Regions from separate parts of the Pseudomonas koreensis genome, predicted to be linked through region 2. Evidence: riboswitches for the same ligand, from Rfam matches in the RefSeq annotation. Region 2 holds a riboswitch; each other region holds the start of a gene.
The links. Region 2 has a riboswitch for cobalamin ahead of J2Y90_RS20745 (ABC transporter substrate-binding protein). Riboswitches for the same ligand answer to the same signal wherever they lie in the genome.
Positions count from the first base shown of each region.

Region 1: another riboswitch for cobalamin. It lies ahead of J2Y90_RS17895 (CbtB domain-containing protein); the one in region 2 lies ahead of J2Y90_RS20745 (ABC transporter substrate-binding protein).
Region 3: another riboswitch for cobalamin. It lies ahead of cobO (cob(I)yrinic acid a,c-diamide adenosyltransferase); the one in region 2 lies ahead of J2Y90_RS20745 (ABC transporter substrate-binding protein).

Region 1 covers NZ_JALJWP010000001.1:4,015,927-4,026,560, reverse strand. The annotation lists cobalamin riboswitch at 776-995, shown strand; gene J2Y90_RS17895 (CbtB domain-containing protein) at 1,119-1,316, shown strand; gene J2Y90_RS17890 (CbtA family protein) at 1,328-2,029, shown strand; gene J2Y90_RS17885 (cobalamin biosynthesis protein) at 2,026-2,439, shown strand; gene cobM (precorrin-4 C(11)-methyltransferase) at 2,518-3,264, shown strand; gene nfuA (Fe-S biogenesis protein NfuA) at 3,382-3,966, opposite strand; gene J2Y90_RS17870 (fatty acid cis/trans isomerase) at 4,071-6,365, opposite strand; gene metH (methionine synthase) at 6,521-10,231, shown strand; gene J2Y90_RS17860 (NEL-type E3 ubiquitin ligase domain-containing protein) at 10,284-10,634, opposite strand, start outside.
Region 2 covers NZ_JALJWP010000001.1:4,715,400-4,726,033, forward strand. The annotation lists gene J2Y90_RS20725 (ABC transporter permease) at 1-293, shown strand, start outside; gene J2Y90_RS20730 (ABC transporter ATP-binding protein) at 311-1,465, shown strand; gene map (type I methionyl aminopeptidase) at 1,667-2,458, opposite strand; gene J2Y90_RS20740 (ParD-like family protein) at 2,455-2,682, opposite strand; cobalamin riboswitch at 2,798-2,991, shown strand; gene J2Y90_RS20745 (ABC transporter substrate-binding protein) at 3,133-4,146, shown strand; gene J2Y90_RS20750 (FecCD family ABC transporter permease) at 4,143-5,159, shown strand; gene J2Y90_RS20755 (ABC transporter ATP-binding protein) at 5,156-5,920, shown strand; gene J2Y90_RS20760 (GNAT family N-acetyltransferase) at 5,859-6,410, opposite strand; gene metE (5-methyltetrahydropteroyltriglutamate--homocysteine S-methyltransferase) at 6,598-8,886, opposite strand; gene J2Y90_RS20770 (pyridoxal-phosphate dependent enzyme) at 9,330-10,634, shown strand, end outside.
Region 3 covers NZ_JALJWP010000001.1:3,127,255-3,137,888, reverse strand. The annotation lists gene cobC (alpha-ribazole phosphatase family protein) at 1-344, opposite strand, end outside; gene cobT (nicotinate-nucleotide--dimethylbenzimidazole phosphoribosyltransferase) at 341-1,396, opposite strand; gene cobU (bifunctional adenosylcobinamide kinase/adenosylcobinamide-phosphate guanylyltransferase) at 1,393-1,914, opposite strand; gene J2Y90_RS14100 (cobyric acid synthase) at 2,035-3,486, opposite strand; gene cobD (threonine-phosphate decarboxylase CobD) at 3,483-4,475, opposite strand; gene cbiB (adenosylcobinamide-phosphate synthase CbiB) at 4,468-5,376, opposite strand; gene bluB (5,6-dimethylbenzimidazole synthase) at 5,373-6,023, opposite strand; gene J2Y90_RS14080 (cobyrinate a,c-diamide synthase) at 6,020-7,402, opposite strand; gene cobO (cob(I)yrinic acid a,c-diamide adenosyltransferase) at 7,399-8,010, opposite strand; cobalamin riboswitch at 8,094-8,322, opposite strand; gene J2Y90_RS14070 (hypothetical protein) at 8,484-9,068, shown strand; gene J2Y90_RS14065 (PQQ-dependent sugar dehydrogenase) at 9,135-10,448, shown strand; gene J2Y90_RS14060 (C40 family peptidase) at 10,581-10,634, opposite strand, start outside.

The sequences.
Region 1 (10,634 bases), 700 kb from region 2:
GAGTCTTGGGATTGGAGGCATATCCATTGCTGCGGGTGCTGCCGCTGGCGGTTTCGCTCTTACAGCGAGTCACCTTTTCCAAACGCCGAAAAGGTGACCCAAAAGGCTTTGCCCCGGCGTACGGCCCGCTCGCTGGGGCTCGGGGTACCTTCGTTACGGGACCGATCCGGGCGCAGCGGCTCCGGTTTGCTTCGCTGCACCTCCTTCCGCTGTGTACGACTGCGTCGTACGGTCGCTGCGCTCCCACGCCCGGATCAATCCCGTAACGAAGCCTGCCGAAGGGGCAAAAGATCAAGAGCCAAAGCAAAGCAAAAGCAAAAGCCAGATCAACAGCCCCTCACCCTAGCCCTCTCCCGGAGGGAGAGGGCTGGGGTGAGGGGCGAATCCAATACAAAACTCAAGCCAAGCGCACGCTCTTCACCACTCAACACAATGAGCGCAAGCTCGAGTAGCTTTTGATCTTGATCTCAGAGCCCGTCGGCAGGCTGAGTGGAGGGATTGATCCGGGCGTGGGAGCGCAGCGACCGTACGACGCAGTCGTACACAGCGAGTGTAGGTGCAGCGAAGCAAACCGGAGCCGCTGCGCCAGGATCGATCCCGCAGCGAAGGAACCCCGAGCCCCAGCGAGCGGGCCGAACGTCAGGGCGAAGCCTTTTTGGGTACTTTTTCGGCGTCTGGAAAAAGTGCCTCGCCGTAAGGGCGAAACCGTAATCAGCAACACCCGCAGCAACGGATCTGCCCCCCAAAATTGACTAAAAACCCAAACCCATGTTCTCCTGCCCCCCTTGTTACGGGTGCCCTTCACAGGGTGAAACGGGAAACCGGTGAATCATGTGCTTTACTCAAAAGCCATGTCAGTCCGGTGCTGCCCCCGCAACGGTAAGCGAGCGAAGCGTCAAAGCCACTGTGCCCAGGCATGGGAAGGTGACGCTTGCAGGTCGGCGACAAGCCAACCCCTCGCGAGCCCGGAGACCGGCCCGCAACACCCAGCGCGCATAAGCGTAGCTGACCACAAACAAACCCGCGGTGGGCGGGCGCTGTTCGAAATCCCTGCGTGCGCGGCTCGCAGGGATTTTCATGCGCTCTATTCACCCGCTGACATTTCAGAGGGAAGCGCTATGTCGATCATCAGCAATACCGTCAGTCACACTGACCACATCTCCAGCACCACGACCTTGGGCCAACGCGTGACTGCCGCCCTCTTCGCCTCGATCCTTGGTGCCAGCCTGGTCTGGTTCGCCGGTTTCTCGCACATCGAGGCAGTGCACAATGCCGCCCACGATACCCGCCACAGCGCCGCCTTCCCGTGCCACTGAGGCCTGCCGACATGATCAAGCGTATTGCGCAAACCGCAGGCTTCGCCGGCCTGCTGGCTGCCCTGCTACTCACACTCTTGCAGAGTTTCTGGGTTTCACCGCTGATTCTTCAGGCCGAAACCTTTGAGAATTCCGCACCAGTCGCCGAAGTTCACGAACACACCGCCGGTACCGCCGCCCACAGCCATGACGCTGAAGCGTGGGAGCCGGAAGATGGCTGGCAGCGCGTAGTCTCGACCACCGGTGGCAATCTGGTGGTGGCGGTCGGCTTCGCCTTGATGCTCGCAGGCCTTTACACCCTGCGTGCCCCAACGAAAACCTCGCAAGGGCTGCTCTGGGGGCTGGCCGGTTACGCCACGTTCGTCCTCGCCCCGACGCTGGGCCTGCCGCCTGAATTGCCGGGCACGGCGGCCGCCGATCTGACATCGCGGCAGATCTGGTGGATTGGCACCGCTGCTTCAACCGCTGTCGGTCTGGCATTGATCGCCTTCAGCCGTCACTGGCTGATGAAGATCCTCGGTGCGGCGATTCTCGCCGTGCCCCATGTGATCGGTGCGCCACAACCACAGGTGCATGCCATGCTCGCGCCCGAAGCATTGGAAACTCAATTCAAAATCGCTTCGCAGTTGACCAATGTCGCGTTCTGGCTGGCCTTGGGCCTGATCAGTGCGTGGTTGTTCCGCCGCAAGAGCGCAGGGCACGATCAGGCATGACCGATGACCGCGCAGCGCCGACCTTCGTGGTCGGCTTCGGCTGCCAGCGCGGCTGCCCGGCCAGCACGCTGCGCGCGTTACTCGATCAGGCCCTGCAGGCGCATCGCCTCGAACTTCGAGCGGTCAAGGCATTGGCCACTATCGATCTGAAGCGCGACGAACCGGGCCTGCTGGAACTGGCCACACAGCTGAACCTGCCCTTGCGGTATTTCAGCAGTGCCGAACTGGCCGTCTACCAGTCGCGCCTCAGCCATCATTCGCAGATCGCTTTCGAACGCACCGGTTGTTATGGCGTCGCCGAAAGCGCCGCATTGGCCGTGGCCGAGCAACTGATTCAGGCGCCGGCAAAATTGCTGATCTCCCGGCAAAAATATGCCCAGGCCACTCTGGCGTTGGCCGGCGCTGCATAAAATCCCGATAATCCCCGCCAGCGATCATGAGCACGCTTCATCTGCAGTGCGGCTGCGCTTCTTACCAAGGATTCAACGATGACCGTCTACTTCATCGGCGCCGGCCCCGGCGACCCGGAACTGATCACTGTCAAAGGCCTGCGCCTGATCCGCACCTGCCCGGTGATTATCTACGCCGGTTCGCTGGTGCCGGCAGCAGTGCTGGAAGGCCACCAAGCTGAAACCGTGGTCAATAGCGCTGAACTGCATCTGGAACAGATCATCGATGTGATCAAGACAGCCCATGCCAAAGGCCAGAATGTCGCGCGCGTGCATTCCGGCGATCCGGGTCTGTACGGAGCGATTGGCGAGCAGATCCGCTATTTGCGTGAGCTGAGCATTCCTTTCGAGATAATCCCTGGCGTCACTGCCACAGCCGCATGCGCAGCGCTGCTCGGTGCTGAACTCACCCTGCCAGACATCTCGCAAAGTGTGATTCTGACCCGTTATGCCGACAAGACCCCGATGCCCGCAGGCGAAGAACTCGCCAGCCTCGCGCAGCATCGCGCGACGATGGCGATCCATCTGGGGGTCAATCATCTGGAAAAGATACTGGTTGAACTGCTGCCGCATTACGGCGCGGATTGCCCGATCGCGGTGATTCACCGGGCGACGTGGCCGGACCAGGATTGGGTGGTGGGGACGCTGGCGGACATTGCCGGGAAGGTCGAGGCCAAGGGCTTTCGGCGCACGGCGCTGATTCTGGTCGGGCGGGTGCTGGGCAGCGAGGTGTTCAGCGAGTCATCGCTGTATCGCGCCGGGCATGCGCATCTGTATCGACCGTGAGTGGAACGCGGAGCGTCCCGGGCTGCGTACCCACGCAGAGCGTGGGCACGATCAAAAATGTTGCCCATAAAAAACGGCGCTCACGGGGCGCCGTTTTTCATGTTCGCAGTGAACACCTTAGTAGTAGGCGTTTTCTTTCTGCGTGTGGTCGGTCACGTCGCGGACGCCTTTGAGCTCCGGGATACGCTCGAGCAAGGTGCGCTCGATGCCTTCCTTTAGCGTGACGTCCGCCTGGCCGCAGCCTTGGCAACCGCCGCCGAATTGCAGAACGGCGATGCCGTCTTCAACCACATCGATCAGGCTGACCTGGCCGCCGTGGCTGGCCAGCCCCGGGTTGATCTCGGTTTGCAGGTAGTAATTGATGCGCTCGTTGACCGGGCTGTCGGCATTGACCATCGGCACTTTGGCGTTGGGCGCCTTGATGGTCAACTGACCACCCATGCGATCGGTAGCGTAGTCGACAACGGCATCATCGAGAAACGCTTCGCTGAACGAATCGATGTACGCGGTGAAGCTCTTCAGCCCCAGCGCCGTATCTTCGGGTTTTTCTTCCCCCGGCTTGCAGTAGGCAATGCAGGTTTCGGCGTACTGGGTGCCAGGCTGGGTGATAAAGACGCGGATGCCGATGCCCGGGGTGTTCTGCTTGGAAAGCAGATCGGCCAGGTAATCATGGGCGGCGTCGGTAATAGTAATGGCGGTCATGGAAACTCCTCGCAGGCTTGGGCGCAGTTTACGCCAATCGGCGCGGCTGACAAAGTCCTAGTATTTTTGTCGGGAAAGAATCTCGGGCACACGCCTGCGAATACTCAAAGATTCTCGTACCGATTCATATCCAGCACGCCCTCTTCCTCCGGTTCGGTTTCGTGGATGTACTGACTCAGATCGTGGAAATACAACCAGAACTGCGGATGACTGCGGCGAATGCCCCAGCGTTCGACGATGTTCTCGAAGCGATTGGCGTCTTTGGCGTTTTCCATGGCATCGACAAACGCCGGAACCTGCTCGGCCGGCACATTGAACATGAAGTTCGGATAGCTGGTGAGTACGCCCGGATAGATGGTGAGGGTGTCGAGCCCCGGCTGATAACGATGCGATTCACCGAGCAAAAACGCCACGTTGCTATGGGCGCGGTTGCGCAGCACGCTGTAGACCTCGCGCTTGCCGCTGGCGGTTTCGACGCGCAGCAAGGTCGCTTCGGGCATTTGCTCGATGACTTTCAGCCCGGCTGCCGGACGCGAGGCCAGACGACTCAAGGCCTGCTCGGCGTTCTGCAACGCCGGATCGATGTTCGGCCGCGAGCAATAAGCGCCGTCACAGCGATTGATCGGATCCGGCCGCGCATTCAGATCGCCGTAGCGCGTCAACAACTGGAAGGCGAAATCACGTTTCGGATCTTTTTCCTCGAGTTTCAGCGCAGTCGGTTTATCGTCGTCGATCGCCTCGTAATCGAGCCACATCTTGAACTGGCCGCCGTCCTGGTACCAATCGTTGAGGTAATCCTCGCGTGAGTCGGCGGGCATCAGGCGCAGGAAGTTCTGCTCTGCGCCGTTGCGGATCAGGTCGAAATACAAACGGGTCTGCGCCTGATGGGAGACGTTGCCGAACACGTCGAAGTTGACCGCGAGCTGGTAATAGGTGCGCTCCAGCAGCGGATAGTCGAACAGCCACATCGTCTGTGGCACCTCACCGATCAAACCCTTGGTAACCGAGGCGCTGTCAAAGTGGCGGAAGATGCTCAGCAAGGCGTTGTCGTTGCCGGCCCACAGGGTCGACCAGCTCGGTGCCGGCAGATCGGCGTAGCTGTCGCGGCGCAGGGCTTCGTATTCGTTGCGCTTGTCGCGATAGTCGCGCCACAGGCTCAGCACGCTGCCGACATCGTCGTTCTGCCCGGGCATCGCCAGCAGCGGCGTGGCTTGGCCGCGGTAGTTCGGATCGGTGATATAGAGGTCATGTTCCGGCGCCTGGAACAGCGCCCAGAAGTTGTCGCGGATCACGTCGGTCGCGATCTGCCCGCGGCACACCGGCCCGCGAATGAAAGTACGGACGAAGTATTCGGCGTTATCGAGCATGAACTGATAGCGCGCTTGCGCCGGAATGGCCTCGAAAGTGGCAAATGGATTGGCGCGGCTCTGTGGCCCGTAGCCCGGCAGCGCGTTGACCTGCCAGTTACCGTTGTAGAACAGGCTTTTGATCCGGGCCATTTTCGCCGCGCTCAGCGGATAAGTGATGTGCGTCTTGTGCACGATCACTCCCTGCACCGGCCACAAGCGGTAATACACCTGCGTGCCCGGGTCGTCGTTGGGGCGGCGAGTGGCGATCAGATCGATCGGCTGCCCACTCGGCGTACGCGAACGCACCCACTGGAAATAATGCCCCGGCTCGCCGCCCTTGAAGTAGATGTGGGCCAGATACCAGTGTTCGAACAGCCAGCGCCCGACCAGACTTTGCCGCGCGCCGGGGGCGTTAAGCAGGTTTTCCCACTGCGCGATCTGCAGCGCCTCTTGCGCACTCGGTGCCAGGCTCTGCTCGTCAATCGGCGCGCCAGACGCCAGCCAGCGCTGCAGGGTCTGATATTGCTGATCGGTCAGGCCGGTAACGGCCAGCGGCATGCCCTCTTTCGGGTGCGCTCCGGCGTAAGCGTCAAATTCGCCAGGCATCGGACACAGGTTGCTGCGGTTGAGCCCCAGGACAATGTCTTCGGGAAGCTTGGCGTTCGGCGTCAGCGGTGTCTTGTGGCCCAGTTCGAGCATGCGCGCCATCAGCGCGGCCTGACTGCCCTGGGCGTCGAGCACCGAGTAGAAATCCTTCTGCTGCCACGCACGTTTGCCGAACGCGTCGTAAAACAAACGCGTAGTCGGCGCGGCCCGGGTGCGTTCGCCGTCATACACCGGCATCTTGCTCGCGCCACGGCCGGCGCCTTCGCCACTGCCCAGATTGAGCTGGCACGCCGAGTCGTAGCAGGCATGGCAGGCCACGCATTTCTCGGTGAAGATCGGTTGGATATCCCGGCTGTAGGAGATAGAAGAAGAAACAGCGGGATCTTGCGCCGCGACGCTCCCGCTCAGGACCAGCAACAATAAACTGATGACGCGGTACGGCATGCTGCTGATCCCGATGGTAAAAAAAGGCTGCGATTCTACCGTTATGACGCTCGTACCAACATGAGCGATATTCATGCAAAAGCGGCACATGCTCTAAAAGCGCACAGGTTTGCTATGATCCCGCTCCTTCGTAATGGTCTTTTCGAGTAGTCCACATGTCCGATCGCAGCGTCCGCCTTCAAGCTCTCAAGCAAGCCCTCAAAGAGCGCATCCTGATTCTCGACGGCGGGATGGGCACAATGATCCAGAGCTACAAGCTCGAAGAGCAGGATTATCGCGGCAAGCGCTTCGCGGACTGGCCGAGTGACGTCAAGGGCAACAACGACCTGCTGGTGATCACCCGTCCGGACGTGATCGGCGGTATCGAAAAAGCCTATCTGGACGCCGGCGCCGACATTCTCGAAACCAACACCTTCAACGCCACGCGCATTTCCATGGCCGATTACGGCATGGAAGAGCTGGCCTACGAGTTAAACGTAGAAGGCGCACGTCTGGCGCGCAAGATTGCCGACGCCAAGACCGCCGAAAACCCGGCCAAGCCGCGCTTCGTGGCCGGCGTGCTCGGCCCGACCAGCCGCACCTGCTCGCTGTCGCCCGACGTCAACAACCCCGGCTACCGCAACGTCACCTTCGATGAGTTGGTGGAAAACTACACCGAAGCCACCAAGGGCCTGATCGAGGGCGGCGCCGACCTGATCCTGATCGAAACCATTTTCGACACCCTCAACGCCAAAGCGGCGATCTTCGCCGTACAAGGTGTGTTCGAAGAACTGCACATCGAACTGCCGATCATGATTTCCGGCACGATCACCGACGCCTCCGGCCGTACCTTGTCCGGCCAGACCACCGAAGCGTTCTGGAACTCGGTGGCCCACGCCAAGCCGATTTCCGTGGGCCTCAACTGCGCCCTCGGCGCCAGCGAACTGCGTCCGTACCTGGAAGAGCTGTCGAACAAGGCCAGCACCCACGTGTCCGCGCACCCGAACGCCGGCCTGCCGAATGAATTCGGCGAGTACGACGAACTGCCGTCGCAAACCGCGAAAGTCATCGAAGAGTTCGCCCAGAGCGGCTTCCTCAACATCGTCGGCGGCTGCTGCGGCACCACCCCGGGGCACATCGAAGCCATCGCCAAAGCCGTGGCCGGTTATGCGCCGCGACAGATTCCGGACATCCCCAAGGCCTGCCGCCTTTCTGGTCTGGAGCCGTTCACCATCGATCGCAGCTCGCTGTTCGTCAACGTCGGCGAGCGCACCAACATCACCGGTTCGGCAAAATTCGCCCGCCTGATCCGTGAAGACAACTACACCGAAGCCCTCGAAGTCGCTTTGCAGCAGGTCGAGGCCGGCGCGCAGATCATCGACATCAACATGGACGAGGGCATGCTCGATTCGAAGAAGGCCATGGTCACCTTCCTCAATCTGATCGCCGGCGAACCGGACATCTCCCGCGTGCCGATCATGATCGACTCGTCGAAATGGGAAGTCATCGAAGCCGGCCTCAAGTGCATTCAGGGCAAGGGCATCGTCAACTCGATCAGCATGAAAGAAGGTGTCGAGCAGTTCATTCACCACGCCAAATTGTGCAAGCGCTACGGCGCTGCGGTGGTGGTGATGGCCTTCGACGAAGCCGGCCAGGCCGACACCGAAGCGCGCAAGAAAGAGATCTGCAAACGCTCCTACGACATTCTGGTCAATGAAGTCGGCTTCCCGCCGGAAGACATCATCTTCGACCCGAACATCTTCGCCGTCGCCACCGGTATCGAAGAGCACAACAATTATGCTGTCGACTTCATCAACGCCTGCGCCTACATCCGCGACGAGCTGCCGTATGCGCTGAGCTCCGGCGGTGTGTCCAACGTGTCGTTCTCGTTCCGTGGCAACAACCCGGTGCGTGAGGCAATTCACTCGGTGTTCCTGCTCTACGCAATCCGCGCCGGGCTGACCATGGGCATCGTCAACGCCGGTCAGCTGGAGATCTACGATCAGATCCCGGTCGAGCTGCGCGACGCTGTCGAAGACGTCATTCTCAACCGCACCCCGGACGGCACCGACGCCCTCCTCGCCATCGCCGACAAGTACAAGGGCGACGGCAGCGTCAAGGAAGCCGAGACCGAAGAGTGGCGCAACTGGGACGTCAACAAGCGTCTGGAACACGCGCTGGTCAAGGGCATCACCACGCATATCGTCGAAGACACCGAAGAATCCCGGCAGTCGTTCGCGCGGCCGATCGAAGTGATCGAAGGCCCGCTGATGTCCGGCATGAACATCGTCGGCGACCTGTTCGGCGCCGGCAAAATGTTCCTCCCGCAAGTGGTGAAATCCGCGCGGGTGATGAAGCAGGCCGTGGCGCACTTGATTCCGTTCATCGAACTGGAAAAAGGCGACAAGCCGGAAGCCAAGGGCAAGATCCTCATGGCCACGGTGAAAGGCGATGTGCACGACATCGGCAAGAACATCGTTGGCGTGGTGCTCGGCTGCAACGGCTATGACATCGTCGACCTCGGCGTGATGGTCCCGGCCGAGAAGATCCTGCAGGTGGCCAAAGAACAGAAATGCGACATCATCGGCCTCTCCGGCCTGATCACCCCGTCGCTGGACGAAATGGTTCACGTTGCCCGTGAAATGCAGCGTCAGGATTTTCACCTGCCGCTGATGATCGGTGGCGCGACCACCTCCAAAGCGCACACGGCGGTGAAGATCGAACCGAAGTACAGCAACGACGCGGTGGTCTACGTGACCGACGCCTCGCGCGCCGTGGGTGTTGCGACGCAGTTGCTGTCCAAGGAATTGAAAGCCGGTTTCGTCGAGAAGACCCGTCTGGAATACATCGACGTGCGCGAGCGCACTTCCAATCGCAGCGCCCGCACCGAACGCCTGAGCTACGCCGCCGCCATCGCCAAGAAGCCGCAATTCGACTGGAGTAACTACGAGCCAGTGAAACCGACGTTCACCGGCAGCAAGGTGCTCGACAACATCGATTTGAAGGTGCTGGCCGAATACATCGACTGGACGCCGTTTTTCATCTCCTGGGACCTAGCTGGCAAGTTCCCGCGCATCCTTGAAGACGAAGTGGTCGGTGAAGCCGCCACCGCGTTGTACAAAGATGCGCAGGAAATGCTCGCCAAGCTGATCGACGAAAAACTGATCAGCGCCCGTGCCGTGTTCGGTTTCTGGCCGGCAAATCAGGTCAACGAAGACGACATCGAGCTCTACGACGATGCCGGCAAGCCATTGGCCAAACTGCATCACCTGCGTCAACAGATCATCAAGACCGACGGCAAACCGAACTTCTGCCTCGCCGACTTCGTTGCGCCGAAGGACAGCGAAGTCACCGATTATGTCGGCGGCTTTATCACCACCGCTGGCATCGGCGCCGAAGAAGTGGCCAAGGCCTATCAGGACGCAGGCGACGACTACAACTCGATCATGGTCAAAGCTCTTGCCGACCGTTTGGCCGAGGCCTGCGCCGAATGGCTGCACCAGCAAGTGCGCAAAGAGCACTGGGGTTATGCCAAGGACGAAACCCTCGATAACGATGCGCTGATCAAAGAGCAATACCGTGGCATCCGTCCCGCTCCCGGCTACCCGGCCTGCCCGGATCACACCGAGAAAGCCGCGCTGTTCACCCTGCTCGACCCGGAAGCGGCCGAAATGCGCGCCGGCCGCAGCGGTGTATTCCTCACCGAGCACTACGCGATGTTCCCCGCCGCTGCAGTCAGTGGTTGGTACTTCGCCCATCCGCAGGCGCAGTACTTTGCCGTGGGCAAGATCGACAAGGATCAGGTGCAGAGCTACACCTCGCGCAAAGGCCAGGAGCTGAGCGTGACCGAGCGCTGGCTGGCGCCGAATCTGGGTTACGACAACTGAGATCCGCTGGGGCATGGACGGGTCGTGCGCCCATGCCCCACTCATCACTCGATCACGGTCGACGCGACGGCCCCGGCTGCGGCGAAGCAGGTCGCGGCGCCTGTCCGCCGAGGGTCGACAGCCGGTCCATCTCTGAGCGAGTCAACTCGATCATTTTCTCGTTACGCGCGGTAGCCCGCTCTATCTCCAACAGATTCATGGCGGTTTTGTATTGCTCGGTGAGCTGTGCATCGCTTTGCCAGTCTGGATGCGCGTCCTCGACCTTGCCATGCCGAATCGTCGCCTCTCGCTCGAGTTCCTCGAACACTTCGGGGTAGCGTTCGGCCAGATAGCGAGCCCAGTAGTCGCGCGCGATCAGATCCCGAAGGAAGTCATCGGACGCCTCCGCCGCGAGCACGGTGTT
Region 2 (10,634 bases):
TGATCTGCGGTGCCTCGCGCTTGCAAGCGGTGTTCAAGGTGACGTTTCCGGCGATCCGTCCGGGCATGGTCGCCGGCGCCCTCTTCGCCTTTCTGGTTTCGTGGGACGAAGTGGTGCTCAGCGTGATGATGGCCAGCCCGACCCTGCAAACCCTTCCCGTGAAAATGTGGACCACCCTGCGCCAGGACCTGACCCCGGTGATTGCCGTCGCTTCGACGCTGCTGATCGGCCTGTCGGTATTGGTCATGGTGATCGCCGCCGCCCTGCGCCGGCGCAACGAAATCAGCGCCTGAGCGCCCAGGAGTACGACATGAGTGCCGTGATCAAAGACGCATCCCAGCAGAACGACAAACCCCTGGTCAGCCTGCGCAACCTGAACAAGCACTACGGCGATTTTGCGGCCGTCGACAATATCTCGCTGGACATCAAGGACGGTGAATTCCTCACCTTCCTCGGCTCCAGCGGCTCGGGCAAGAGTACGACGCTGTCGATGCTCGCCGGCTTTGAAACACCGAGCAGCGGCGAGATCCTCGTCAATGGCCAGTCGCTGGTCAACGTGCCCCCGCACAAGCGCGACATCGGCATGGTCTTCCAGCGCTATTCGCTGTTCCCGCATCTGTCGGTGCGCGACAACATCGCCTTCCCGTTGGCGATTCGCAAACTCGCTGCGGCCGAGCGCGAAAAACGCGTCGATGCAATGTTGAAACTGGTGCAGCTCGAACAGTTCGCCCATCGCCGCCCTTCGCAACTGTCTGGTGGTCAGCAGCAACGTGTCGCCATCGCCCGGGCGCTGGTGTACGAGCCGCGCATCCTGCTGATGGATGAACCGCTGGGCGCGCTGGACAAGAAGCTGCGCGAGGACTTGCAGGATGAATTGCGCCAATTGCACCGGCGCCTGGGCATCACCATCGTTTACGTGACCCACGACCAGGAAGAAGCCATGCGTCTGTCGCAGCGCATCGCGATTTTCAGCCACGGCAAGATCGTCGGTCTGGGCAGTGGTTATGACCTCTATCAGAACCCGCCGAATGCGTTTGTCGCGTCGTTTCTGGGCAATTCGAACTTCCTCAAGCTCAAGGCCCAAGGTAATGCGGCAGCGAGTTTCGAGGGGCAATCATTGTCGATTCGGCTGACGGCGGGCTTGCACACTGATCAGGATGTGCTGCTGATGGTGCGGCCGGAAAAGGCCTTGGCGCTGAGCACGCAGCAAGCGCTGGATGAGCCGCTGGCGGCGGGTTGGAATGAGGTTTCGGCGAACGTTGTGGAGGTGCTGTTTCTCGGTGAGAGCCAGACGTGCAGCGTGGTGACGGCGGGCGGGACGTCGATGACGGTGAAAGCCCTGTCGGCAGCGGGCATGCCGCTCAAGGCTGGCGACCCGGTGCGGGTTCGCTGGGCGACGGCGGATGCCTGTGTTTATACCGAGTGGGCTGAGAGCGATTTGAACAAGGCCGCAGGGGCCCACTGATTGCGCTGAGTCAGTTGGATCTACCCCCTCACCCCAGCCCTCTCCCCCAGGGGGGCGAGGGGGAAAGGGAGCCGATCTTCATGCTGTTCAAAATGTGAGTTCGACTCGGTATCGCACCTCGGCGTATCTCGCAAGAACACCTCGGTCAGTCCCCTCTCCCTCTGGGAGAGGGCTAGGGTGAGGGAACCAGCCGACGCGGTCTCAGACAATAGCGCCGTAGCCGTCAATCTCATCCGGCCACGCCGTCAGCACTTCGAATCCGGTCTCCGTCACCGCGACCATATGTTCCCACTGCGCCGATAACGAGCCGTCCTTGGTCAGCACGGTCCAGCCGTCCGGCATGTTCTTCACATGGCGCTTGCCGGCATTGAGCATCGGTTCCACGGTGAAGATCATCCCGGCCTTGAGTTTCAGACCCTGACCGGGAAAGCCGTAATGCAGGATCTGCGGCTCATCGTGATAGACCTTGCCGATGCCGTGACCGCAATACTCGCGGACCACGCTGAAGCCCTCCGCCTCCGCCAGGCGCTGGATCGCATGGCCGATATCGCCCAGCGTCGCGCCCGGTTTGACTGCGCGAATGCCTGCGCACATGGCCTCGTAGGTGGTCTTGATCAGGTGCTGCGCTTCGGCGGTCGCCTCACCCACCACGTACATGCGGCTGGTATCACCGAACCAGCCGTCCTTGATCACGGCGATGTCGAGGTTGACGATATCGCCGTCCTTCAACGGCGTGCCCGACGGAATCCCGTGACACACCACATCGTTGACCGATGCACAGACGGTTTTCGGGAAGCCGTGATAACCGACGTTGGCCGGCACGGCTTTCTGCACGTTGACGATGTAGTCGTTGCACAACCGGTCGAGCTCATCGGTGGTCACGCCGGCCTTCACATGCGGCACCAGCATTGCCAGCACTTCGGCAGCCAGTTTGCCGGCGGTGCGGGATTTTTCGATGTCGGCCGGGGTGTTGATCCTGATCTGGTTTCTCATGCGCTGACGGCTTCCTGGGTCAGTTGATGCAGATCCAGTCCGCCGTTCTGTTCGGCGCGGATCAGCAGGCGGCAAATGGCGCTGTGGTCGAGGTTGGGGTGCAGCTCGGCGAGCATGCCGATGCGCATCCAGTGCTCGGCCTGCGCGTTGATCGAGCGACTCAGTGCATTGCTGGAGATGCGCAGATTCTCGTGCATGTCCTCTGAAATCTTTACGATGCCCATATATGAATCCAATACGATATGTATATGGTTCGTATACTAGCCAAACATTGCCCAAGATTGCAAACGCTCCGGCATGAAAACACGGCAGATTCGGCTCCCCTTCACCGGCCTGATCGACTAACATGCCCGCGCCGGTTTCCACACGGAATTAACAGGGAATCCGAAATGCTTGCACAGCATCAATCGGAACTGCCCCCGCAACTGTAGGTGCCGAGCCTGCTCCTCGACTGCCACTGGGTGAACCCCGGGAAGGCCGGAGCATGGCGATGACGCATCAGTCAGGAGACCTGCCGGCACAGTGACTGACTAACCGGCGGGGTGTCCGGGAAGGACATCGTGCCGTGCGCATTTTCCCCGTGCCGGCCTTGCGCAATTTCCACGACCGCGCCCGAGGTGTGTTTCCAAACCGTACCCGCCCGCTCCCGTACGGTTCCCTCTGGAGACTGCCCCATGCTGCTGCCCCGCGTTGCCACCCTGCTCACCGGTCTGAGCCTTTGCGCCCTCGCGCAAGCGGCGCCGACCGCGTATCCGCTCACCGTGGAAAACTGCGGCAGCAGCCTGACCTTTCAACACGCACCCACTCGCACGGTAACTATCGGCCAGGCCGGCACCGAGATGCTCTACGCCTTGGGTCTGGGCAATAAGGTCGTCGGCACTTCGCTGTGGTTCAACGACGTGCTGGGCACATACAAAGCGCAAAACAATACGATCGAGCGCCTCGCCGATAACGAACCGAGTTTCGAAGCGGTGATCGGCAAACGCCCGGAGCTGGTTGCCGTCGAGCTGGAATGGATGGTCGGCCCGCAAGGCGCGGTCGGCACCCGCGAGCAGTTCCATGAACTGAAGGTTCCGACCTACCTGCTGCCCTCCGATTGCGAAGCCAAGGATAACCTCGTCGGTGCGGACGGCACGCGCCTGGCGCCGTTTCGCATCGACAGCATCTACAAAGGCGTAAGCCAACTGGCGGCGATTTTCGACGTGCAGGCGCGTGGCGAACAGCTCAATGAGCAGCTCAAGGCCAGCCTCGCGCAATCGATTGCCACCGCGAAAAACCAGCAGCGCAAAGACGTCAGCGCCCTGGTGTGGTTCTCCAGCGCCGAGATGGACATCGAGCCGTTCGTGGCCGGGCACAAAGGTGTTCCCGATTTCATGCTCAGTACCCTCGGGGTGCGCAACGTCGTCGAGTCGGATGAAGAATGGCCGACCGTTGGTTGGGAAACCATCGCCAAGGCCAACCCGACGTTTCTGGTCATCGCGCGCATGGATCGCCGGCGTTTCCCGGCGGACGATTATCAGAAGAAACTCGCGTTCCTGCGCAGTGATCCGGTGACGCGCAACATGGACGCGGTCAAGCACAACCGCATCATCATCCTCGACGCCATGGCCATGCAGGCCAGCCTGCGCACCTTCGATGGCCTCGCACAATTGGCCAGCGCCATCAACGGCTACGACCTGTCGCAATGAGCAGACGCCTGATCCGTGCCCTGCTGGTTCTGTTGACGCTGTCGGCCGCGCTGATCGGCGGTGTGGCCATTGGCGAGACCTCGATCGAGCCGAGCGTAGTGTTGCAGGTACTGGCGAACAAGCTGTGGGGCGCCGGTTATGTGCTCGACCCGATCGACGAAGGCATCGTCTGGAATTATCGCCTGACCCGCGCGCTGGTCGCGGCAGCCTGCGGTGCCGGTCTGGCGACCTGTGGCGTAATCCTGCAGTCGCTGCTGCGCAATCCGTTGGCCGATCCGTATCTGCTGGGGATTTCCGCTGGCGCCTCGACCGGCGCGGTGATGGTCGCCCTGCTCGGCGTCGGCGCCGGAGCGATCTCGCTGTCGGCCGGTGCCTTTGCCGGTGCGGTGACTGCATTCGTACTGGTGATTCTGTTGGCGCGGGTCAGCGGCTCGGCCAGTGGCACCGGGCAGATCATTCTTGCCGGGATTGCCGGCTCGCAGTTGTTCAACGCCCTCACCGCTTTTCTGATCACCCGCTCGGCCAGCTCGGAACAGGCGCGCGGCATCATGTTCTGGCTGTTGGGCAATCTCGGTGGTGTGCGCTGGCCGTCGGTGTGGCTGGCGGTGCCGGTAGCGCTGCTGGGTCTGGTGGTGTGCCTGTGGCATCGCCGGGCGCTGGATGCGTTCACCTTTGGCGCGGATTCGGCGGCCTCTCTCGGCATTCCGGTACGCCGTGTGCAGATTCTGTTGATTGGCTGCGCCGCGCTGGTCACGGCGGTGATGGTGTCGATCGTCGGCTCGATCGGTTTTGTCGGCCTGGTGATTCCCCACGCCGCGCGGTTGTTGCTCGGCACAGCTCATGCGCGCCTGCTGCCGGCCAGTGCGCTGGGCGGTGCGGTGTTTCTGATTGCCGCCGATGTCCTGTCGCGCACTCTGATCAAGGGTCAGGTGATTCCGGTCGGCGTGATCACCGCGCTGGTCGGCGCACCGGTGTTCGCGCTGATTCTGGTGGGTCGGAGATCGGCGCGATGAACCCGGTTTTGAGTTGTGCTGGTGTGGGCTTCAAGGTGCGTGGTGCCGAGTTGCTCAATGATGTCAGTCTCGATGTGCAGCGCGGCGAAACCCTCGGTATCGTTGGCCCGAACGGCTCCGGCAAATCCACTTTGCTGAAACTGCTCGCCGGCCTGCGTGAACCGAGCACAGGCCAAGTGCAGCTCGACGGCCAAGCGCTTTGCAAATTGTCCCGGCGCAGCATCGCGCAAACGCTCGCCGTGGTTGAACAGCAGGCCGATACCGACGATGGCATCCGCGTGTTCGACGCCGTGGCGCTGGGGCGCACGCCGTGGTTGTCGGCGCTGCAACCGTGGTCGCCGGCCGATGACGCCATCGTCGAGCAAGCGCTGGTCGACGTCGACGCCGTGCACCTGCGCAACCGCCTCTGGCGCAGCCTCTCCGGCGGTGAACGCCAGCGCGTGCACATCGCCCGCGCCTTGGCGCAGCGGCCGCAGATTCTGCTGCTCGACGAGCCGGCCAACCACCTCGACATCCAGCATCAGTTGAGCATTCTGCAAGTGGTGCGCGCACTGCCGGTGACTACGCTGATCGCCCTGCACGACCTCAATCAGGCACTCAAGTGCGATCGCCTGGCGGTGCTGGAACGCGGGCGGCTGGTGGCATTGGGCGAGCCGCTGCAAGTGCTGACGCCGGAGCGCTTACAAACGACTTTCGGAGTCAGGGCGCACTATCTGACGGATCCGTTCGATGGTGCGCAGATATTGCGGTTTCACTCATGAACGATTGCATGTGCGTGGTCTGCCAGACCGGGTCCTTGTCGACCTGAACAATGGCAAAACCCTGGCGCTGCCAGAACTCGATGGCGCCCGGCAGAAACGGATGGGTGTGCAGGTAGATCAGCTCCACGCCGTTGGCTAGCGCGTGTTCCTTCAACGCCCGATACAGCGCACCAGCGAGTCCTGATCGGCGCTGCGAAGGCAGGACGAACAGGCGCACGACTTCCACCACTTTCAGGGTGGGATAGGCGAGTTCCGGAAAGCGTCGGTCGTAGGTCAAATAACCGATCGAGGCGACGATCTGCCCTGCATGACGAGCGATCAGAAAGCAGCCTGCGCCGCGCAGATACACCTCGGCGAAACGCGCCAGATCGTCAGGCGTGCCGGAGGCGCTGAGTTTGGGAAACAGCTCGGCGCGAGCCTTGAGAGTGAAATCGAGGATGGCCGGGATGTCGGCTTCAGAAGCGGCTTGAATGACTGGCTGCGGGTCCATGGGTGCGGGAGGTACCTGAGTTGTGGTGGGTCACGGTAACAATTGCAAGCCTGCCGTGCCATCCGGAATCACACCCCCCCTGTAGGAGTGAGCCTGCTCGCGATAGCGGTGGGTCAGTCGCTTATGTGTTGAATGACACTCCGCTATCGCGAGCAGGCTCACTCCTACAGGGGGACTGCGGTGGCTACTATGCCCACTCTTTGCGCAGCTGCCGCGCGGCTGTGACCATGTGCACCAACGCCGCTTCGGTTTCCGGCCAGGCACGGGTTTTCAGGCCGCAGTCCGGATTGACCCATAGACGCTCAGCCGGAATGCGCCGGGCAGCTTTGCGCAGCAGCCCGACCATCTCCGCCACATCGGGAATGCGTGGCGAGTGTATGTCGTAGACGCCCGGGCCGATGTCGTTGGGGTAGGCGAATGCTTCAAATGCCTCGAGCAGTTCCATGTCCGACCGAGAGGTTTCGATGGTGATGACATCGGCGTCCATCGCCGCGATCGACTCGATCACGTCGTTGAACTCGCTGTAGCACATGTGCGTATGGATCTGCGTCTCGTCGCGCACGCCGGAGGCGCACAGGCGGAACGCTTCGCTCGCCCAGTGCAGATATGCCTGCCACTGCGCCCGGCGCAACGGCAAGCCCTCACGGAACGCCGCTTCGTCGATCTGCACGATGTTGATTCCGGCGGCTTCCAGATCATTGACTTCATCACGGATCGCCAGCGCCAGTTGTCGTGCCTGGACCTCACGGCTGACGTCTTCGCGAGTGAACGACCACATGAGCATGGTCACCGGGCCGGTCAGCATGCCTTTCATGACCTTGTCGGTCAGGCTTTGGGCGTAGCGGATCCACTCGACCGTCATTGCTTGCGGGCGGCTCAGGTCGCCGAAAATCACCGCCGGCTTCACGCAACGCGAACCGTAGCTCTGCACCCAGCCGAAGCGGGTAAAAGCGTAGCCATCGAGTTGTTCGGCGAAGTACTCGACCATGTCGTTGCGCTCAGCCTCACCATGCACCAGCACATCCAGCCCGAGGCGCTCCTGAATTTCCACCGCGTGGCGGATTTCGCTGTGCATGGCGTCGGTGTAATCCGCCGCGCTGAGTTTGCCCTGCTTGTAGGCCTGACGCGCCAGACGAATCGCCGCCGTTTGCGGAAACGAACCAATGGTGGTGGTCGGGAACAGCGGCAGATCGAGCTTGCGCCGCTGTTTGGCAATGCGCTGGGCAAACGGCGATTGACGTTGCGCATCGTTGGCCGTGATCGCCGCTACCCGTGCTTGCACCGCCGGTTTGTGAATGCGCGGCGAGGCGGCGCGACTTGTCTGCACCCCACGGCTCTGCGCCAACGCGCGCAGCACCTGCGGCGCTTCCGGCTCGCTGACCGCCTGGGCGAGCACGGCGACCTCTTCGCACTTCTGCACGGCAAACGCCAGCCAGCTTTTCAGTTCGGCATCGAGTTGGTCTTCACGACTCAGGTCCACCGGGCTGTGCAGCAACGAGCAGGACGGCGCGATCCAAAGACGATCACCCAGACGCTCATGGGCATGCCGCAGCGTCGCCAGCGCGTTCTGCAGATCGCAGCGCCAGACGTTACGACCGTTGACCACACCGAGGGACAGCACTTTGTAGGCCGGCAGGCGATCCAGAATGGTCGGGTACTGATCCGGCGCGCGCACCAGATCGATGTGCAGGCCATCGACCGGCAGGTTCGCTGCCAGGCCGAGGTTTTCTTCCAGGCCACCGAAGTACGTGGCGAGCAGTTTTTTCAGCGGATCGCGCTGTATCTGGTTGTAGGCGCGCTCGAAGGCATTCTTCCATTCCTGCGGCAGATCGAGCACCAGGATCGGCTCATCGATCTGCACCCACTCCACGCCCAGTGCCGCCAGCCGCGCAAAGATCTGCCCGTACAGCGGCAGCAGGCGATCGAGCAAATCGAGCTTGTCGAAATCGGCGCCTTTGGTTTTGCCCAGCCACAGATAGGTCAACGGGCCAATGATCACCGGTTTGACGTTGTGCCCCAGCGCGCGGGCTTCTTCGGTTTCTTCAAACAACTGCTCCCAACCCAGCTGGAACTGTTGATCAGCGCTGAATTCCGGCACGAGGTAGTGATAGTTGGTGTCGAACCACTTGGTCATCTCCTGAGCGTGAGCGCCGCCGCAGCAAGCGGTGCTGACACCCCGGGCCATGCTGAACAGGGTCTGCAGCGTGGCTTTGCCGTCGTGCGGGCGGAAGCGCTCGGGGATCACGCCGAACATCAGCGAGTGGGTCAGCACCTGGTCGTACCAGGCGAAATCGCCGACCGGCAGCAAGTCTATGCCGGCGTTTTTCTGCAGATCCCAATGGGCCTTGCGCAGCTCACGCCCGACCTCACGCAGGCCCGCCTCGTTCAGTTCTCCTTTCCAGAATGCCTCTTGCGCTTTCTTCAGTTCGCGGTCGCGACCAATGCGCGGAAATCCAAGGGAATGGGCCAGTGCCATGAGAACAACTCCAGGTGCTTATTCGATGGCGGCCATTGTCGGGAACGAGGCTTGATGAAACAAACTCAATTTATTCTAGATCATCACAAGTTCTACTCATGCAAAATTCCGCGTGTAGGCGCCGCCGAAGGCTGCGATATTCGGGCTGCGGGACGCAGAGCGTCCCCGGCGGCATTCCCACGCAGAGCATGGGAACGATCATAACTGCCACGCCCAGATCAAGCTTTTGTCGCGGCGAAGACGCCCTTTGAATACTCGATGACGCCTCGCTGTAAACACGTTTGAACTGTTCCGGCAGCTTGGCAAATTCGTTCTATCGTTAGATCCAAATGGCTGGATTTCTCAAGGATTAAAGGTTGCGAGGGAAGATGTCTGCGCCTAAGTTGCACGCGAGTCTTTTCCCCGCGATCGGAACGCGATCAACACCATAAAGAGGTGAAGAAATGTCGAAGGAATCACGCCCTGCCGTGCTTGGGCTGATAGGCAATACTCCGCTGGTTCAGGTCACCCGTTTTGATACCGGACCGTGCACGCTGTTTCTCAAACTCGAATCGCAGAATCCCGGCGGCTCGATCAAGGACCGTATCGGTCTGGCGATGATCGACGCCGCTGAACGTGACGGCCGCCTGCAACCGGGCGGCACGATTGTCGAGGCCACGGCCGGCAACACCGGTCTCGGTCTGGCGCTGGTCGGCCGTGCCAAAGGCTATCGCGTGGTGCTGGTGGTGCCGGACAAGATGTCCACCGAGAAAGTCCTGCACTTGAAGGCCATGGGCGCCGAAGTGCACATCACCCGCTCCGACGTCGGCAAGGGCCATCCCGAGTATTACCAGGACGTCGCCGCGCGTTTGGCCAAGGACATTCCCGGGGCGTTTTTCGCCGATCAGTTCAATAATCCCGCCAACCCGCTGGCCCATGAATGCAGCACCGCGCCGGAGATCTGGGCGCAGACAGAACATGATCTGGACGCCATCGTCGTCGGCGTCGGTTCGGCCGGCACGCTGACCGGGTTGAGTCGTTTCTTCAAACGTGTGCAGCCGAATCTGGAAATGGTTTTGGCGGATCCGGTCGGTTCGGTGATGGCCCAATACAGCCGCGACGGCAGCCTGCCGACGCCCGGTTCGTGGGCGGTCGAAGGCATCGGCGAAGATTTCATTCCGTCGATCACCGACCTGTCCAGCGTGCGCCACGCCTACTCGATCAGCGACGAAGAAAGCTTCGATCACGCCCGCCAGTTGCTCAAGGCCGAAGGCATTCTCGGGGGTTCATCGACCGGCACCCTGTTCGCTGCCGCGCTGCGTTATTGCCGCGAACAGACCGAGCCGAAACGCGTGGTCAGCTTTGTCTGCGACACCGGCACGCGGTACCTGTCGAAGGTCTACAACGACCAGTGGATGACCGATCAGGGCCTGTTGCAACGCAAGGGGTACGGCGACTTGCGCGACTTGATCGCCCGGCGTTTCGAGGACGGACGGGTGATCAGCGTCGGCCCTGACGACACCCTGCTCACTGCGTTCCAGCGCATGCGTCTGGCGGATGTTTCGCAACTGCCGGTGCTGGTCGAAGGCAAGCAACTGGTGGGCGTGATCGATGAGTCCGACATCCTGCTCGGCGTGCACGAAGACGCCGCCCGCTTCAGCCAGTCGGTGTCCAGCGTGATGACCGACAAACTGCAAACCCTTGCCCCGGCTGCGAGCCTGGCCGAGCTGGAAGCGGTGCTCAGCCGTGGCCTCGTTGCGATCATCGCT
Region 3 (10,634 bases), 1.6 Mb from region 2:
TGCGGCGGCGTGAAGCCATAGGGATCGGCCCAGAACAGCCCCAACGCTTCGGCATCCGTCACCATCAACGCCTTCGCGCTCTGCCCTTCCCATGCGCCGAAATGCAATTCCTGCAGATCCTTGTCGAGATGCACCGACAGCTCCAGTCGCTCGCCCAGTTCGGCGGCAAACCGCGCGCAACGCTGCAATGGCGAGCTGACAATGCGATCCCATGGCCCGCCTTCGGCCACCGCCGCACGCATCTGCGTCCAGCCATCTTCGGTCAGCGCATCGTCGAGGCTGCCGCGCAAGCCGCCGCCCAGTTCCGTTTCGCCGTGGCGCAGCAGGTCCAGGCGCAGGCTCATGCCGGGCGATCCGCCACGGCCGCTTCGGCGAACGTCGCCATTTGCCCGTGCAGGTCACAGGCCAGGCGCAACAATGGCACCGCCAACGCGGCGCCGCTGCCCTCGCCCAGGCGCAGGCCGAGTTCCAGCAACGGCTCGGCGCTCAGGGTTTCCAGCACATGGCGATGGCCCGGCTCGGCCCCGCGATGGCCGAACAACAGCCAATCGCGACAGGCCGGATTCAAGCGCACCGCGACCAGTGCCGCGACCGTGCAGATAAAACCGTCGACCAGCACCGCGATGCCTTCCTGCGCGCAGGCCAGATAGGCGCCGACCAACGCGGCAATCTCGAAGCCGCCGAGATTGAACAGCGTCTGCAAGGCATCGCCACGCTGCGCAGCATGCAGCGCCACCGCACGTTCGATAACTTGCGCCTTGTGGCTGACGCCAGCGGCATTCAGTCCGGTACCGGGACCGGTCAGGTGCGCCACCGGGCAATAGAGCAAGGCACAGGCCAGCGCACTGGCCGCCGTGGTGTTGCCGATGCCCATCTCGCCGCCGATGAACAATTGGGTGCCGGCGGCTTTCGCGCGCAAGACGCTGTCGCGACCGGCCTGCAAGGCCGATTCGCCCTGAGCCTGAGTCATTGCTGCGCCCTGAACGAAGTTCGCCGTGCCCGGGCCAATGTTCAGATGGCGCACGCCGGCCAGGTTCAGAGTCGAATTCACCGTGCCCAGATCGATCACTTCCAGTTGCGCGCCGAGCTGACGCGCCAGCACGCTGATCGCCGCGCCGCCGCTGACGAAATTCAGCAGCATCTGTCCGGTGACTTCCTGCGGATAAGCCGAAACGCCCTCCGCCACCACACCGTGATCGCCAGCGAAAATCGCGATCCAGATTTGATCGAGCGTCGGCTTGAGCTGACCTTGCAGACCAGCCAGTTGCACGGCCACCGATTCAAGGCGCCCGAGCGAACCGGCCGGTTTGGTCAATTGCTGCTGGCGCTCGGTCGCTTGCGCAACGATGTCGGCATTCACGGCTTGGCACGGGTTCAGCCACCAGGTCGGGCTCATAAGGCAGGTCCTTTCAAAGTCAGGGGCAGGCCGGCAACGGTCAGCACCACTCGCTGACAACGCTCGGCCAGAGCTTGATGCAGCCAACCGGCTTCATCGACGTAGCGGCGAGTCAATTCGCCCAGCGGCACGACACCCATTCCGGTCTCGTTGCTGACAAAAATGATTTCACCCGGCAGCGCGGCCAGGCAGTCAAGCAGGGCTTCACGCTCAGCGGCGAGACGTTCGGCGTCGTCGAGCATCAGCAGATTGGTCAGCCACAGGGTCAGGCAATCAACCAGCAGGCAGCGCTCGGTGTCGGCGGATTCGCGCAGCACCCGGGCCAGTTTCAGCGGCTCTTCGATCAACGCCCATTCGGCCGGGCGGCGTGCGCGGTGATGGGCGACGCGTTGGTTCATCTCGCCGTCGAGCGGCTGGCTGGTGGCGATGTAGGTCACGGCGAGATGGCTGTCGCTGGCGAGTTTTTCTGCCAGACGACTCTTGCCGGAGCGGGCGCCGCCGAGGATCAGTTGGAGCATGGGTTCATCCAAAAATGTGTGGTGAGACAACCGGCCCCTTCGCGAGCAGGCTCGCTCCCACCGTTGATCGCGTCTCCGTGTGGGAGCGAGCCTGCTCGCGAAAAGGCCAGTCCAGACAGCTCAAATCCCACAGAGCTGACGCAACAGCCCGGTATCCAGATGCTTTTCCACCAGATCCGCCAGCCGCTCGATATCGCGCTCGCGCAAGCCGTGGTAGTCGACTTCTTGCACGTCACTCAAGCCGGCCCAGCGCAGCAACGCCGCACTCGCCTCAGGCGATTCGAACAAGCCATGCAGATAGGTGCCGAACACCTGGCCATCGGCACTTTGCGCACCATCACAACGTCCGTCGTCCAGATGCACCGCCGGGTTTTCCAGCGCCGCCCCGGTAGTCACACCAGCATGGATTTCATAACCGCTGACGTCGGCGTTTTCCAGCGCCAGCCGCCCGCGCACGTTGCGCAGTTGCTTCTCGGCTTCGAGCTGGGTTTCGAACGCCAGCAGACCCAGACCGGCGCTGGAGCCGACAACGCCTTCAAGGCCGAGCGGGTCGTGCACCTGCTCACCGAGCATCTGCAGACCGCCGCAAATCCCCAGCACCTTGCCGCCGTAGCGCAGATGCCGATTGATCGCTGCGTCCCAGCCGTTGGCGCGCAGATAAGCCAGATCACTGCGCACGCTTTTCGAGCCCGGCAGGATGATCAGGTCGGCGGCCGGAATCGCCTGCCCCGGGCCGACGAATTGCAGGTCGACCTGCGGATGCAGACGCAGCGGGTCGAAGTCGGTGTGATTACTGATGCGCGGCAGCACCGGCACCACTACCTTCAAGACCTGCTCGGCCTTGTCGGTCTGGCGTTGGTCGATGCCGTCTTCAGCCTCAAGGTGCAGATCCATCACGTAGGGCAACACGCCGACCACCGGTTTGCCGGTGCGCTGTTCGAGCCAGTCGAGGCCCGGTTGCAGCAAGGCGATGTCGCCGCGAAAGCGGTTGATGATGAAGCCTTTGACCCGCGCCTGTTCGCTTGGCGACAGCAACTCCAGCGTGCCCACCAGATGCGCAAACACGCCACCGCGATTGATGTCGGCGATCAGCAGCACCGGGCAATCCACCGCTTCGGCAAAGCCCATGTTGGCAATATCGCCGGCGCGCAGGTTGATCTCGGCTGGCGAACCGGCGCCTTCGACCATCACCAGCGGATACGCCGCGCTGAGCCGCGCATGGGAAGCGAGCACCGCTTGCATCGCGATGGCTTTGTAATCGTGATAGGCAACGGCGTTCATCGTCGTCACGGCGCGGCCATGAATGATCACTTGTGCGCCGGTGTCGCTGTTGGGCTTGAGCAGCACCGGATTCATGTCGGTGTGCGGTTCGAGACCGGCGGCTTGCGCCTGCACCGCCTGCGCCCGGCCGATCTCGCCGCCGTCAGCCGTCACCGCGCTGTTGAGCGCCATGTTCTGCGGCTTGAACGGCACCACCGCCACGCCCTGGCGAGTGGCCCACCGACACAGCGCCGTCACCAGGGTGCTTTTGCCGGCGTCGGACGTGGTGCCTTGCACCATCAGAGTGGTCATGGTTTTTCCTTGGCGAAAGCTTGCAAAGCCTGTTCGAGGCGCAGTTCTTGCGCGGCATCGGCAGGCAGGCCGAAGCGCACACTGCTGTTGTGCGTGAAGAGGCGCAGGAGGATGCCGCGTCGGGCGAGGAATTCGTGCAGCGCTTCGGCGCGCTCGGTGATCAGCCACTGAAACAGCGCGCAGCCGCCCTGCGGTGCAAAACCGCAACGGGTCAACAGCGCTGCCAGCCGTTCACTCGCTTCGTCACTGCGAATCCGCTGCCGGGTATGGCCCTCGGTGTCTTGCAGGCACGCCGTACCGAGTACCCGCGTCGGCCCGCTCACCGCCCACGGCCCGACCTGTTCGGCGAGCAGTTTGAGCAACTTGCGTTCGGCCAGAACGAAACCGAGGCGCACCCCGGCCAGACCGAAAAACTTGCCGAACGAACGCAACACCACCAGCCCCACCTGATGCGCATACGGCGCGAGGCTCAGTTGCGGTGTGTTGTCCATGAACGCTTCGTCGACCACCAGCCAGCCACCGCGTTGCGCCAGCCGCGCATGCCAGTCGAGCAGGCGCGCCGGGGTCAGGCTCAGGCCGGTCGGGTTGTTCGGGTTGACCACCACCAGCACATCGAGGCTGTCGAGAAAGAACTCGACCTCCTGCTCAAGCACTTCACGGACGATGTAACCGCTGCGCCGCCACGCCTCGGCATGTTCGGCATAGCAAGGCGACAACACGCCGACCTTGCCGGCCCGGCGCAAACGCGGCAGCAGCTGGATGGCCATTTGCGAACCAGCCACCGGCAACACCTGCGCGGCGCCGTAGTAATCGCAGGCGGCCTGTTCCAGACCGTCGTCGGTTTCCGGAAGGCGCGCCCAAGCGCGCAGCGGAATTTCCGGAATCGGGAACGGCCACGGCGCGAGGCCGCTGGACAAGTCCAGCCAGTCAGCCTCGGCAATCCCGTAATCGAGTGCCGCCTTGCGCAGCCGGCCACCGTGCTCAAGCATAAAATTCCGCCCCCAGGCAAAGCATCAGCAGCCACAACCATACGCCGCGCTGGACCAATTGCCAGCCACGGTCGATGGAATCGGCATCGGCCGGCGCACCTTCGCCCAGTTGCGGGCGCTCATGCAGTTCGCCGTGATAGATCGCCGGGCCACCCAATTCGACGCCCAGCGCACCGGCACCGGCCGCCATCACCGGGCCGGCGTTGGGGCTGTCCCACTGCGGCGCCTGGGTGCGCCAGCACTTGAGCGCGAGCCGGGTTTTGCCGAGCAGCGCGTAGGTCAATGCCACCAGACGCGCAGGAATGTAGTTCAACACGTCGTCGATTTTCGCCGCTGCCCAGCCGAAACGTTCGAAGCGTTCGTTGCGATACCCCCACATCGCATCGAGGGTATTGCTCAAGCGATACAGAACGACGCCCGGTGCGCCGGCGACGACAAACCAGAACAGCGCAGCGAACACCGCATCGCTGCCGTTTTCCAGCACCGACTCAGTGGCCGCACGGGCTACGGCAGTGCTGTCGAGCTCATCGGTCTGGCGGCTGACCAGATAGCCGACGCGCTTGCGCGCCTCGTCCAGATCATCGGCGCGTAACGCCGCCGCGACCGGCGCGACATGCTCGCCGAGGCTGCGCATGCCGAGGGCGCAATACAACGCGAGAATCTCGACGATCCAGCCCACGTAGGGCGCCCAGGAAAATGCCGTGGCGAGCAAGGTCAGCGGCAGCACCGCGAGCACCCAAGCGGTCACACCATGGCTGCGCCAGCCACGACCGCCGGCGTTGAAGCGTTGCTCGATGCGCCCGGCAAAATTGCCGAATGCCACCAGCGGATGCCAGCGTTTCGGTTCACCGAGCAGCGCATCCAGCGCTACCGCAGCGACACTCAGCAACGCCACACTCATTGACTCACTCCCCAATAATTTTCATACAGCAACTCGTTCAGCGGCCGCGCTTGCGCCCAGCCTTCGAGCACCAGCATCGGCGCCGGATAGAATTCCTTGACCGGCCCCAGACACAGCACCGCCAGCGGCTTGGCACCGGCCGGCAACTTGAGTAAGTCCGCCAGGGCCTGCGGCTCGAACAGCGAGACCCAGCCCATGCCCAGGCCTTCGGCACGGGACGCCAGCCACAGATTCTGGATCGCGCAGGACAACGAGGCCATGTCCATTTCCGGCAACGTGCGCCGACCGAAGATGTGTTTTTCGCGATCGTCCATCAGCGCCGCGACCAGCACTTCGGCGCAATCGTTGATGCCTTCGACCTTGAGCTGCATGAACTCATCGCTGCGCTCGCCGAGGGCTTCGGCGGTGCGGATGCGTTCTGCTTCCACCAGATCGCGGATCTGCCCGCGCAGAGCGCGATCGCTGATACGGATGAAGCGCCAGGGCTGCATCAGGCCGACGCTTGGGGCTTGGTGGGCGGCTTCCAAGAGTCGACGCAGCAGATCCGGTTCAACGGTGCCGCCGGTGAAGTGGCGCATGTCGCGGCGTTCGGCGATGGCCTTGTAGACCGCAGCGCGTTCGGCTTCGGAGAATGTGTTGTCGGTCATGGCCCTTTCGCGAGCAAGCTCGCTCCCACAGGGTTCAGGTGATCCATTGTAGGAGTGAGCCTGCTCGCGATAGCGGTTTCAAAGTTCGGCGCAAACAGCGCAGCGACAGCCACCGGATTCGACGGAAAATAAAAGTGCACATAAGAAGCCGTCATCCGCCCCTCACGATAAACCGCCTCGGCGCCACGCCCGCCATTCGGGCTCAAGCCCCGGGCAATCGGCGCCAGCTCAGTGGTGGTCAGCGAATGATGATAGGTATGCCCACGCAAAGCCCCCTCCGGCAATTCAACCGCCTGCAACGCCAGCGCCGCGAGACGCTTCTGCATCACCGCATCGCCCTTGAGCAAACCGACCAGTTCAGCGCGGGTGCCTTCGACATCAGTCAGCGAATCGAGCAGATAAAGCATCCCGCCACATTCAGCGAGCAACGGCTTGCCCGCCGCATGGTGCGCGCGGATCGCTGCAAGCATTGAGGTGTTTTGCGCCAGCGCGACGTGGTGCAACTCCGGATAACCGCCCGGCAGATACAGGCTGTCCGCCTCGGGCAATTGCGTGTCGCGGATCGGCGAGAAGAACTGCAGCTCGGCCCCCATCGCCCGCAGCAGATCGAGGCTGGCGCCATAGGTGAAGGCGAACGCTTCATCGCGGGCGACGGCGATGCGCACACCTTTTAATAGAGGCTCGGCGGCGATGACATCAGGCGCGGCGAATTCAACGGCTGGTGGCAGCGCGACTTGGCAACTGCTGGCGAGGGCATCGGCGGCCGCGTCGAGACGCAGATCCAGATCATTCAATTCGCTGGCCTGGACCAGACCGAGGTGGCGGCTCGGCAATTCGATGCCGGTCTCGCGGGACAGTGCGCCGTACCAGCGCAAACCTTCGGTGAGGCTGCCTTCGAGCAATTGCGCATGGCGCAAGGTGCCGACGCGATTGGCCAGCACGCCGGCGAACGGCAAGTCCGGCTGATACTTCGCCAGGCCCAGCGCCAAAGCGCCGAAGGTCTGCGCCATGGCAGTGCCGTCGATCACGCCGAGCACCGGCACGCCGAAGTGGCGCGCCAGATCAGCACTGGACGGCGTGCCGTCGAACAGGCCCATCACGCCCTCGATCAGAATCAGATCGGCCTCGCCGGCGGCTTCCCACAACAGCCGGCGACTTTCCTGCTCGCCGACCATCCACATGTCCAGTTGATACACCGGCGCACCGCTGGCGCGCTCGAGAATCATCGGGTCGAGAAAGTCCGGGCCGCATTTGAACACGCGCACCTTGCGCCCCTGATTGCGATGCAAACGGGCGAGCGCAGCGGTGACGGTGGTCTTGCCCTGGCCGGAGGCCGGCGCGGCGATGAGCACCGCCGGGCAGTGACGTGGTTGCTTCAAAGTTCGACGCCTTTCTGCGCTTTGATCCCGGCCTGGAAAGCGTGCTTGAGCATGCCCATTTCGGTAACCGTGTCGCCCATCTCGATCATTTCCGGCTTGGCGCCGCGACCGGTGACGACCACATGTTGCATCGGCGGGCGCGCCTGCAAATCGCTGAGCACCTGATCGAGATCGAGGTAGCCGTGCTTGAGGGCGATGTTCAACTCGTCGAGCACCACCAGTCCGATCGCCGGGTCACGCAACAATTCGCGGGAGACTTCCCAGGCCGCGGTCGCAGCCGCGATGTCGCGCTGGCGATCCTGGGTTTCCCAGGTGAAGCCTTCACCCATGACGTGGAAACGCACCTGCTCGGGGAAGCGGCGAAAGAACAATTCCTCGCCGGTGCTGTTGCGGCCCTTGATGAACTGCACCACACCGCACTGCATGCCGTGGCCCATGGCACGGGCGAGCATGCCGAACGCCGAACTGCTCTTGCCTTTGCCATTGCCGGTCAGCACCAGCACCAGGCCGCACTCGTCGGGTGAATTGGCGATGCGTTCGTCGATCACGGCTTTCTTGCGCTGCATGCGCGCCAGATGGCGCTCGTCGCGCTCGGGGGAATCAGTCATGGGGGGAGCTCTCCGTTGAGGCTGGATAACGGCGGGCAGGCACAAGAATAGACGGCAAAAAGCCTGGCATCGCCCACCGTGATGCCGCTGAGATGGATCAGGCCGGTCTCCGGGCTCATGAGCGGCATCTGCCGGACTGCGCGCCTTCCCGCTTCTTTCGAGGCAGTGGCTCAAGGCGCAGTCTTCACTCATTTACCGTTGCGGGGGCAGCGCCGGGATCGTCGTGGCTTCGCTTGAAGTCCACCCTCACCGGCTTCCCTGTTTCACTCTGTCGACACTGGGTCACAGAGCACCTGAAACAAGCGGCGAAGGTTAGAGGGTTGGGGATGGAGCGTCAATTAAACAGGCGTCTCGAGCGCGAATAAGTGCCGCTGATTAATTATCCAGCGGCAACCTTGTGCCAAACTGTGACAAGTGATATCAAAGAGCCATGTTTTCTCGAAACATCTACAACAACAATAAGGATGACGACGATGCAAGGCATGATCATCAGCAATCCCCGCCTGGAATTCCTGCGCCCGGTGCTGGAACGCTGGTTTGACTGTATCGATCGCTACAACAGCGTGCGCGGCGACAACGACACGCCTTACTGGCACGACGAAGAAGCCAATCTCGGCCTGCTCTCGGCAGCGGCGTGGATGGCTGAAATGGTGACGTTGAGCGACACGGCTACACGCAAACAGAACGAAGAAGGCGAACGCAACGCCCGCGCCAATCTGCTGATTGCCGGTAGCGAAGACCGCGCGTTCATTCAGGCCACGCAACGCTGGCCACGGGTCAACAACCTCAACCTGAGCCAGGCCTTGCTCGACATCACCCTTGATGCCAAGCGCATCAGCTACGCCAGCGATCTCAAGCTCGGCTGCCTGTTCATTGCCCCGCAAAAAGTCCAGCACAGCGCCAGTCCCGAAGAGCTGCAGGATATGGTCGATGACCTGCAAAAAGAGCACACCTGCGCGATGGCCTGGTATTTCCCCTACGCCTATCGCAAATTGCGCAGCGACGCGGGCAACTATCATCCAGGCATCGCCGTACTGTTCAAGGAAGCCCGCAGTTGAGCAGTTGAACCATCGGGCCTGCGCCCTCCTCTATGATTAGGAATGCATTCATAGGGAAGATCAGCAATGCGCAAGGCCCAACTCGCTCTCATCATCGCCGTCGCTGGCGGGCTCGCCGCCTGCGGTGAAACCTCCAGCCTGCAAGTCTCCGACGGCACCGGACCGTCGCCTAAACTGCCCGAACCGAACAAGACGCTGATTCCGACGGTGAACATCGCCCCGGCGGTGGGCTGGCCGCAAGGCACGAAACCGACCGCAGCGGCCGGCACTCAGGTCGCCGCGTTTGCCGAAGGCCTCGATCATCCGCGCTGGCTGTATGTGCTGCCCAACGGCGATGTGCTGGTGGCGGAAACCAACGCGCCGCCCAAGCCCGATGACAGCAAAGGCATTCGCGGCTGGGTGATGAAGAAAGTCATGGGCAAGGCCGGTGCCGGCGTACCCAGCCCGAACCGCATCACCCTGCTGCGCGACGCCGACCACGACGGCGTCGCAGAAACCCGCACGGCGTTTCTGCAGAACCTCAATTCGCCGTTTGGCATGACGCTGGTCGGCAATGATTTGTACGTCGCCGACACCGACCGCCTGCTGCGCTTCAACTACGAGCCGGGCGCCACCGAGATCAAGACCCAGCCGATCAAAGTCGTCGACCTGCCGGGTGGCACGTTGAATCACCACTGGACCAAAAACGTTATTGCCAGCAAGGACGGCAACAAGCTCTACGTCACCGTCGGCTCGAACAGTAACGTCGGCGAAAACGGTCTGGATCAGGAAGAAGGCCGCGCGGCTATCTGGGAAGTCGATCGCGCAACCGGCAATCACCGGATCTTCGCCTCGGGCATCCGCAACCCCAATGGCCTCGCTTGGGAACCCACCAGCGGCGCACTGTGGACGGCGGTCAACGAGCGTGACGAAATCGGCAGCGATCTGGTGCCGGACTACATCACCTCGGTCAAGGACGGCGGTTTCTATGGCTGGCCGTTCAGCTACTACGGACAACATGTCGATGTGCGGGTCAAACCGCAGAACCTCGATCTGGTGGCCAAGGCCATCGCGCCGGATTATGCCGTTGGCCCGCACACTGCTTCGCTGGGCCTTACCTTCGCCGAGGGCAACAGCCTGCCGGCGCAATTCAAGGAAGGCGCATTCATTGGCCAGCACGGCTCGTGGAACCGCAAACCGCACAGTGGCTACAAGGTGATTTTCGTGCCGTTCACTGGCGGCAAACCGACCGGGCAACCGGTGGATGTGCTGACCGGCTTCCTCGACAAGGACGAGAACGCATTGGGCCGCCCGGTGGGCGTGGTGATCGACCAGCAAGGTGGCTTGCTGGTGGCGGATGATGTCGGGAACAAAATTTGGCGAGTGTCTTCTGCCAAATAACTTACCGCTCGACACATAACAACTGTGGGAGCGAGCTTGCTCGCGAAAGCGTCGGATCAGTCAATGTTGAATTGAATGACACACCGCCTTCGCGAGCAAGCTCGCTCCCACATTGGTTTTTGTGTTGCCTTACTAAGGGTTATGCGCCAACTGCCCCGGCTGCAACACTCGCTTGGCGCTCAAATA